DNA from 3 places in the Vibrio fortis genome. Region 1 is predicted to be linked to each of the others. Evidence: predicted binding sites of a transcription regulator. Region 1 holds the regulator's gene; each other region holds the start of a gene.
What was found. The regulator PurR, encoded in region 1, represses purine synthesis genes. The targets are predictions, from matches to a motif close to TNANGNAAACGTTTNCNTNA.
Positions count from the first base shown of each region.

Region 2: a site for PurR is predicted at 2,048-2,067, ahead of purL (phosphoribosylformylglycinamidine synthase). Genes of this name have one in related genera too.
Region 3: a site for PurR is predicted at 1,795-1,814, ahead of OCV50_RS11105 (NCS2 family permease). Genes of this name have one in related genera too.

Region 1 is NZ_AP025487.1:1,139,931-1,143,147, reverse strand. Features, by position in the region: gene torD (molecular chaperone TorD) at 142-789, shown strand; gene purR (HTH-type transcriptional repressor PurR) at 1,110-2,114, shown strand; cyclic di-GMP riboswitch class I at 2,286-2,370, shown strand; gene OCV50_RS05185 (TfoX/Sxy family DNA transformation protein) at 2,499-3,089, shown strand; gene OCV50_RS05180 (TVP38/TMEM64 family protein) at 3,214-3,217, shown strand, end outside.
Region 2 is NZ_AP025487.1:733,092-736,308, reverse strand. Features, by position in the region: gene purL (phosphoribosylformylglycinamidine synthase) at 1-1,859, opposite strand, end outside; gene mltF (membrane-bound lytic murein transglycosylase MltF) at 2,203-3,217, shown strand, end outside.
Region 3 is NZ_AP025487.1:2,543,741-2,546,957, reverse strand. Features, by position in the region: gene OCV50_RS11110 (aminoacyl-histidine dipeptidase) at 1-784, opposite strand, end outside; gene OCV50_RS11105 (NCS2 family permease) at 1,835-3,124, shown strand; gene OCV50_RS11100 (xanthine phosphoribosyltransferase) at 3,189-3,217, shown strand, end outside.

The sequences.
Region 1 (3,217 bases):
ATCTTAAACCTTGCTATTTAACCTCCATCGCAATTCAATATAGGCATTACTACTAACGAGTAACTTTGCAGTTTGCAAATACAACGGTTAGTCAGCCTTCGTACCGCAGATATTACGAAAGACGATATTAGGATTATTGAGATGAAAGAAACGAAAGCGTTCAATGAACAACGAGCTGAAATTTACTGGTGGCTATCGAGCCTGTTCGCAAAAGAACTGACTCAAGAAGAATTGGATAACTACCACTCGGTTGAGATTCGTTCGTTTTTAACTGGTCTCGGTGATAATGAAACACTAAAACCAGCCATCAATAGTCTAGTCGATGCGCTTAACCGATTGCAGAACCGTGAAGATGCTCAGTTAGAGCTTTCATCAGATTTTTGCGAATTGTTCCTAAAGTCTGACAAGTATGGCGCTCTACCGTACGCTTCTATTTACCTAGACAAGAGCGGCCTTTTGAATGCGAAGCCTGCTCAAGATATGGAAGCGATCATGGCTTCTTATGGTATTGCAGTAAACCAAGACCTAAAAGAGCCGGCCGATCACCTAGCCATCGAATTAGATTTCCTAGGCAACATCATTATTCGTTCAAACGATCTTGAAACCGAGCAGGAACTAGAAGCGGCTTTCACTGCACAACATGAGTTTGTTGAGCAACAACTTCTTAGCTGGGTTCCACAATTTGCAACAAAATGTCGTGAATTTGATGAATTTGGTTTTTACGCGTGTGTTGCAGAATTGCTAACTGCCTTCTGTAAACTTGATGCGCAATATTTAGCTGGTGAATAAATTCACTAATGACTAAAGGCACAATTTAGGTAGAATGTGACAATTCACCCAGATTTCTGGGTGAATGTTATTGCGAGTATTTTCTAGTCAGTCTAAAATTGTGACCGCAAACGATAAAATATGAAACATTCTCGAAATGCTATGCTTTAAATTAGCTAAGAGCATTTCGGTGTTAAGACAAGCCGCTCTCATTAGCGGTTTTTTGTTTTTTAGCACTTTAGTACCGAGAGAGCCCTACAAATTCTAAGCTCTTGTTCTGGTAGCTTAAACGGCTACTTACTCCGTACTTCTGAGAAAGTAGCTATCAATAGGATAAAGCCATGGCAACTATAAAAGATGTCGCTCGCTTAGCCGGCGTATCAACAACCACCGTTTCTCACGTGATCAACAAGACACGTTTCGTAGCAGAAGCGACTCAAGAAAAAGTAAACAAAGCCGTAGACGAATTAAATTACGCACCAAGTGCGGTTGCTCGTAGCCTGAAATGTAACTCTACACGCACTATCGGTATGTTGGTCACTCAATCAACCAACCTATTCTTCTCTGAAGTTATTGATGGTGTAGAAAGCTACTGTTACCGTCAAGGTTACACGCTGATTCTATGTAACACTGGTGGTATTTACGAGAAGCAACGTGACTACATCCGAATGCTTGCTGAAAAGCGGGTAGATGGCATCTTGGTGATGTGTTCAGACTTAACAGAAGAACTTCGTGAAATGCTTGACCGCCATGCTGACATTCCAAAAGTTGTTATGGACTGGGGCCCTGAGAGTTCACAAGCGGATAAGATCATCGACAACTCTGAAGAGGGTGGCTATCTGGCAACTAAATACCTAGTTGAACGTGGGCATGAGCGTATTGCTTGTCTAAGTGGTCATTTAGATAAAGCGGCATGTGTTGAACGTATCGCAGGCTACCGTCGTGCATTGGCAGAAGCTGACATCCAAGCAGATGACAACCTAATTCTTGAAGGTAACTTCGAGTGTGATACTGCAGTTATCGCAGCAGATAAAATCGTCGCAATGGAAAACCGCCCTACTGCAGTATTCTGCTTTAACGACACGATGGCACTTGGTCTTATGAGCCGCCTACAGCAGCAAGGCATTAAGATCCCTGAAGATATTTCTGTGATTGGTTACGACAACATTGAGCTGGCAGAGTACTTCTCACCACCACTGACAACGGTTCACCAACCAAAACGTCGTGTCGGTAAGAATGCGTTTGAAATTCTGTTGGAGCGCATCAAAGACAAAGACCATGAAAAACGCGTATTCGAGATGCATCCAGAGATTATCGAGCGCGCTACAGTAAAAACGTTAAAGTAACGTAAACTTTAGATAATTCTAATAAAACGCACCGTTTGGTGCGTTTTTTTTATTTGTTAAAAGTAAAAGCTCAGTTGCATATTAAGGCAACAATTAACTGAACCGAGATCACACTTTTGAGCAACAAGTGTGAACCTCATTCAACAAAAAACTTTATTCTTAATTATACAGTCACGCACAGGGCAAATCACTTGAAAGGGTGAGACGCAAAGCCTCCGGCCTAACCCATTATTGGTATGGTAGCGGGGTTACCGATGGCAAAATGCAGTATTTCCTACCTTTAGTAGTAATTTACGGCTTATTGACAATTTTATTGCGACATTTTGCTAATCTCTCGGACCTGCTTATTTGGTGGCGTAATTCAAATACACCGAGATAAACAATATGGATAAACCGATACTCAAGGACTCAATGAAGTTATTTGAGCCACTTGGAAAGATAAAGTCACGCTCAATGTTTGGCGGTTTCGGCCTATTTGCCGACGACACTATGTTTGCATTGGTCGTAAACAACCAGTTACACATTCGAGCTGACAAGAATACTACTTCACAATTTGAACAACAGGGCTTTGAACCTTACGTTTACAAGAAACGTGGTTTCCCAGTCGTAACTAAGTATTTTGCCCTCCCAGAAGACCTCTGGCAGGCTCAAGAACGCATTATCGAACTGGCAAAAGCCTCCCTTAACTGTGCTAAAGAAGAGAAGCAAATTCAGTCATCGGCTAAACCGACCCGATTGAAAGATCTGCCGAACCTTCGTCTTGCTACAGAGCGTATGCTGAAAAAAGCAGGTATCGACACAGTTGAGAGCTTGTATGAATCAGGTTCTGTTAATGCTTACAAAGCAATTAAAGAGTCTCATTCATCGAGTGTTAGCTTAGAGCTACTTTGGGCACTTGAAGGTGCTATCAATGGCACACACTGGTCTGTGATACCACAACAAAGACGCGACGAGCTCATCAGTTATATAAATTAGGTCCAAATCACCTAATTGCAAAAAGCCACATTTTTGTGGCTTTTTTTATTTTCTTTTGAAAGTTAATCTTTCCTTCGCCTGTCTAACTATACTAACAATAAGCAAAAGATTAAGGGACGCTCCTATGA
Region 2 (3,217 bases), 410 kb from region 1:
AGCGTCTTCGCATCACGGTGCATCTTCGGCGTCTTACCTAGAAGCACATCCATTGGCATGTCGATTGGCGTGTTGTCGAAGTGTGAATCTTCAAGTTTAAGCTCACGCTCTTCAGTTGCGATACCAACAACTGCGTATGGTGCGCGCTCACGTTTACAGATTGCGTCGAATACTTCCATATTCTCTGGCGCAACTGCCATTACGTAACGCTCTTGAGATTCATTACACCAGATCTCAAGTGGACTCATGCCCGGCTCGTCGTTTGGCACGTCACGCAGCTGGAAGATACCGCCACGCTCGCCGTCGTCTACAAGCTCTGGAAGTGCGTTAGAGATACCACCTGCGCCCACATCGTGGATAAATGCGATTGGGTTCTGTTCGCCAAGCTGCCAACAACGGTCGATCACTTCCTGACAGCGACGCTCCATCTCTGGGTTTTCACGCTGTACAGATGCGAAATCTAGGTCTTCAGCTGATTGACCAGACGCCATCGAAGAAGCTGCACCACCACCAAGGCCGATGTTCATGGCAGGACCACCCAGTACGATTAGGCTTGCACCCACTGGGATCTCTTTCTTCTGAACGTGTTCGTCACGGATGTTACCCATACCACCAGCAATCATAATTGGCTTGTGGTAACCACGAACCTCTTCACCTGCGTGAGAGTTAACTTTCTCTTCGTAAGTACGGAAGTAACCAAGTAGGTTTGGACGGCCAAATTCGTTGTTGAACGCTGCGCCACCTAGTGGACCCTCTAGCATGATGTCTAGAGCGTTAACGATACGACCTGGCTTACCGAAATCTGTTTCCCATGGCTGTTCAAAACCTGGAATGCGTAGGTTAGATGTAGTGAAACCAACAAGACCTGCTTTTGGCTTACCACCGATACCCGTAGCGCCTTCATCACGGATTTCACCACCAGAACCAGTAGAAGCACCCGGCCAAGGAGAAATAGCCGTTGGGTGGTTGTGTGTTTCCACCTTCATTAGGATATGAGCTTTCTCTTGGTTGTAACCGTATTGGCGAGTTTCAGGGTTCGGGAAGAAACGACCCACATCTGAACCAACCATTACTGCTGCGTTATCTTTGTATGCAGACAGTACGTTTTCTGGTGTGGTTTCGAATGTATTCTTGATCATCTTGAACAGAGACTTCTCTTGCTTAACGCCGTCGATAGTCCAGTCTGCATTGAAGATCTTGTGACGACAGTGCTCTGAGTTCGCTTGTGCAAACATCATTAGCTCGATGTCGGTTGGGTTACGATCTAGCTTGTTTACGAACGCATCGTAAAGGTATTCGATTTCGTCATCGGCAAGCGCAAGACCTAGGGTAACGTTTGCGTTTTCAAGCGCAGCGCGACCGCCATTGAGTAGGTCAACGTCAGCCACTGGAGCTGGCTCTGCCACTTGGAAAAGTGCTGCTGCTGATTCGAAGTCAGTGAAGATAACTTCCATCATGCGATCGTGCAGAATCGCTTTTAGCTCAACCAGTTGAAGCTCAGATAGCTCTGCCGATGATTCGATATAGTAAGCGGTACCGCGCTCAAGACGTGCAATCTTATCTAGACCACAGTTGTTTGCGATGTCCGTAGATTTTGAAGACCAAGGCGAGATAGTGCCTGGACGAGGAGTTGCTAGTAGAAGAAAACCTTCTGGCGCGTGCTCTTCAATTGTTGGACCGTAAGTCAGAAGCTTTTCTAGTTTCTCAACTTCTTGATCATTTAGGTCGGCTGTTAGATCTGCAAAGTGCGCAAATTCAGCGTAGATGCCTGTAACAGGTAGGCCAAGTTCACGACAAAGCTCTAAAAGCTTGTTAACACGAAATTCAGATAGAGCTGGGGAGCCACGAAAAATTCTCATGTGCTTAGGTCTCTTATGCAATTGATTAAGGTGATATTGGAATAAATTCAGTGGGTTTTAGGAGTAACCTAACTGTTTTTCTTCGAAGCTATTCCGGAAGTAAGCCCGAAGGTTTTGCCAAACCTATGCCGATTCCACCTCTCTGTTGCGGGCGCATTATATAGCAATTATTTTTGTGACGTAACCAAAAAAGCAACCGTTTGCGTCATTTTTTTCATGTTTCTTGGCAATTGTTACTTTTGCTGCATTTCTAGCCACTTTTGCTTCCGTTTACCCAAAGTCACTTTGCCGAGAGCAAACGGTTTGATATAAAGGGGAGTCACTTTTTTGAGATTTCATTTTGATGCATACACTTACGCGCATTTTTTCATCCAAACTTCTTCTCATCGCGATCGTCATTGCCGGTTTATCGGGCTGCCAAATTGAGTCGGAACCGAAAAGCGACTTGGAGCGGATCCGAGAGCGCGGCGTATTAAGAGTCGGAACACTCAATAACCAACTCTCTTATTATATCGGCCCTGACGGCCCCGCTGGCTTGGATTATGAATTAGCTCGAGAGTTTGCAGAGCAGCTCGGCGTGAAGCTAGAAATGAAGCCTGCATATCGCTTGTCTGGTCTCTTTCCCGCTCTTCAAAAAGGTGAGATCGACTTGATTGCGACCGGGCTGACTCAAAACAATGAGCAAACGCGCGGCTACCGTGCAGCTCCAGCGTACTACTACGTGAGCCAACAAGTGGTCTATAAAAAAGGTCAATGGCGCCCACGTAACCTAGAACAACTGATTGAATTTGAGAATAAACGCCAAGCGGAATTTATTGAGCAACAAAACAAAGAACAGAATGACGAAAATAGTGAGTTAGTCACTATCGACGACAGATTGGCTCCTGCTCTCGTTGTGATTGAAGAGTCTCACTTTGAGCCGACTCTCAATCAACTTCAACAATCTAACCCTGACTTTGTTTACGAGTCAGTAGGCAATGCCGACATTAACGATCTATTAAGACAGGTTTCTAAGGGCGAGCTGCGCTTTACCGTTGCAGACTCAATTGAGCTGTCACTAGCGCAGCGACTTTACCCAGATCTTGCGCTTGCGTTCGAGTTAACAGAAGACCAACCCATCTCTTGGTACTTGAAGAAATCAGAAGATGAAAGCCTATATGCCCTGCTGATTGAGTTCTTCGGTAACCTTAAACAGTCTGGTGAGCTTGCAACTCTGGAAGAGAAATACATCGGTCACATCGGAAGCTTCGATTACGTGGATACTCGCGCCTTTATTCGTGCACTGGATAGTAAGCTGCCAAAATGGTCACCTCTATTCCAAGAGTACTCTCAAGAGTTTGATTGGCGCTTAATTGCTG
Region 3 (3,217 bases), 1.4 Mb from region 1:
TCGCGTTGCGTAGGCTACCGCCTTTGAATTCAACGATACGTAGGTCTAGCTCTTTCGCGTGACCCGCTAGGAAGCGCGCAAGCAGTTTGTTTGCGTTTGCACGACCGGTGTGAATGTCACAACCTGAGTGACCGCCTTTTAGGCCTTTAAGCGTTAGCTTACGAGTTACGAAACCTTCTGGGATAGCGTTACGAGCAACGTCAAATGTCATTGCACCGTCGATACCGCCAGCACAACCCATGTAAACTTCGCCTTCTTGCTCTGAATCGGTGTTAAGAAGGATGTCACCCTCTAACCAACCCGCTTCAAGACCAAACGCACCCGTCATGCCGGCTTCTTCGTCTACAGTAAGTAGCACTTCGATAGGGCCGTGCTTAATTTCATTTGATGCTAGAACCGCTAGGCAAGATGCCATGCCCATGCCGTTGTCTGCGCCAAGCGTAGTGCCTTTTGCAGTAACCCACTCACCGTCGATGTACGGTTGGATTGGGTCTTTAGTGAAGTCGTGAACCGTATCTTCATTCTTTTGTGGAACCATATCGATGTGAGCTTGCAGTACCACACCTTTTTTGTTTTCCATACCCGGTGTTGCTGGCTTTTTGATGAATACGTTACCTGTTGGATCACGACGTACATCTAGGCCTTGCTCTGTTGCCCAAGCAATAATGTATTGAGCTAACTCTTCTTCGTGCTTTGATGGGTGTGGGATTGAGCAAATCTTATCGAAAAACTGCCAAAGTGGAGTAGGGGATAATTTACTGATCTCAGAATGGAATTCAGACACGGATGACTCCTTTTTGATTTAATAACCATATCTTTAGGTAAAAGTAGCTTTGTAAAAAGGACAATTATCTAGAAATATGGGTCTGTTTTGATGCCGACAGCATACCATTTGAGTGGGGCAACGAGTAGCGGTAGTCGAGGGCAATTGTTGCAAAGTTTGAAAATAGATTTGTCACCCTGATCAAAAATAAGAGCTCAGTTGCTTACTAATTTGTCGTGCAAACGTTTTTATTGGTCTGTTTTGTAATTTAATTACAATTTAAGTTTGTTATTTGGTCTTTTTTTGCGAAAAGTGTGAGCTAATGCAAAAAATACTTGTAATCTTTTTTCTTTGGGGTATATTAATAACCAACTTCTGAGACGAAGAGTAAATGCTCAAAGGATGAGTCCGTTTATCGCCTCCAAGGAACCGAGAAATCAAAATTGTTTTTAATTGATTTATTTAAGGTGATAGTTATGAAAGGTTTACCATCTGCAACGTTCTGGCTTAACAGCTCTGTTTACACTAGCAACTTTGCATACCCAACTAGCTTTGGTTACAAGTAACCCGAGCGTGTGACTTGAACAGTTTGTTCACCCCTATATATTGGAATTTCTTTACAACCCTCTTGGTTGACTGATTCTACCGCCACTCAAATTTGAGTGGCGTTTTTTTTGCCTGTTGTTTGTCCCATCGCTTTTCTCGAGCAAACTCTTCTGGTTAAATTTTGCACCACAACCGATCAGAATTTCCCTTATTACCAGATCTGTTGAAAAGAGAGGCGCTTTAATGACTTTTATCGTACGGTCTTTGCCTTCTCATCTCGATGAATTTTCTAGGTGGTAGAAAAAAACATCAGTTGTTTTTCATTTTATAGATGATCTTAAGTGTTTGTTTTTCAATTGTTTATCATTTTGTTTTTGACCGCTTTAATCGCCCTGTTTCATACATTCCCTCTATAAATATTGGTTAGAGTCTTAATTCTATCTGGAATTTGTTATTTGATGACTTTATAATCCTGAGCCAATCGATTACGCAACCGTTTACTTTTTACCCTTATAGGATTCGATAATGTTCGAAAAGCTATTCAAACTCAGTGAAAACGGCACAAATGTGCGCACTGAAATCATCGCCGGTCTAACGACCTTCCTTACCATGGCTTACATCATTTTTGTAAACCCAATGATCTTAGCTGACGCAGGTATGGATCACGGCGCTGTATTTGTAGCAACCTGTCTAGCTGCGGCTATTGGCTGTTTCATTATGGGCTTTGTGGCTAACTACCCAATCGCTCAAGCACCAGGCATGGGTCTGAACGCGTTCTTTACTTACGCTGTTGTAATGGGCATGGGCTATACGTGGCAAGTGGCTTTGGCTGCGGTATTTGTGTCGGGCGTTATCTTCATTTTCTTGAGCATTTTCAAAGTTCGTGAATGGATCATTAACTCGATTCCAATGTCTCTACGTGTGGGTATCTCTGCAGGTATCGGTCTTTTCCTTGCATTCATCGCTCTAAGCAACGCAGGTATCGTTGTTGCTAACCCAGCAACGAAAGTATCACTCGGTGACGTGACGGCGATTGGTCCTATCCTAGGCGCACTTGGTTTCTTCCTGACGGTTGCACTGGTTCACCGTGGTGTGAAAGGTGCGGTAATGATTGCGATTCTTGCAATCACAGCGATTGCGATTGTGATTGGTGATGTGCAGTACGGTGGTATTGTTTCTGCGCCACCAAGTCTAGCTCCAACTTTCATGCAACTTGATTTCTCTGCTGTATTTGAAATCGGCATGATCTCTGTTGTTTTTGCTTTCCTATTCGTTGACCTATTCGACACTGCAGGTACGCTGGTTGGCGTTGCAACAAAAGCAAACCTAATTAAAGAAGATGGCAAACTACCTCGCTTGAACAAAGCACTGCTTGCTGACTCAACCGCAACATCTATTGGTGCGCTTCTAGGTACATCAAACACGACTTCTTACGTAGAGAGTGTTTCTGGTGTTGCTGAAGGTGGTCGTACTGGTCTAACGGCTGTTGTCGTGGGCGTACTTTTCCTTCTCGCTCTATTCTTCTCGCCTCTAGCGGGCATGATTCCAGCTTACGCAACGTCGGGCGCGCTATTCTATGTAGCAATTCTGATGATGTCTGGTTTGGTTGGCATTGATTGGCGTGATCTTACAGAAGCAGCGCCAGTCGTGGTAACATGTCTGCTTATGCCGTTGACGTACTCTATTGCAGAGGGTATCTCTCTAGGTTTCATCGCTTACGCTGCAATTAAGCTGCTAAGTGGCAAAGGTCGCGACGTTTCTATTGCTGTTTGGGTAATGTCTGCGATCTTTATCCTTAAGTTCATCTTTGCTTAATCGCTTGCAGAGGCTATGTGGATATGGCCTCTAACAACATGACAATTTATTAGGTTTAATTACTATGAGTAACAAATTCATCATCACATGGGA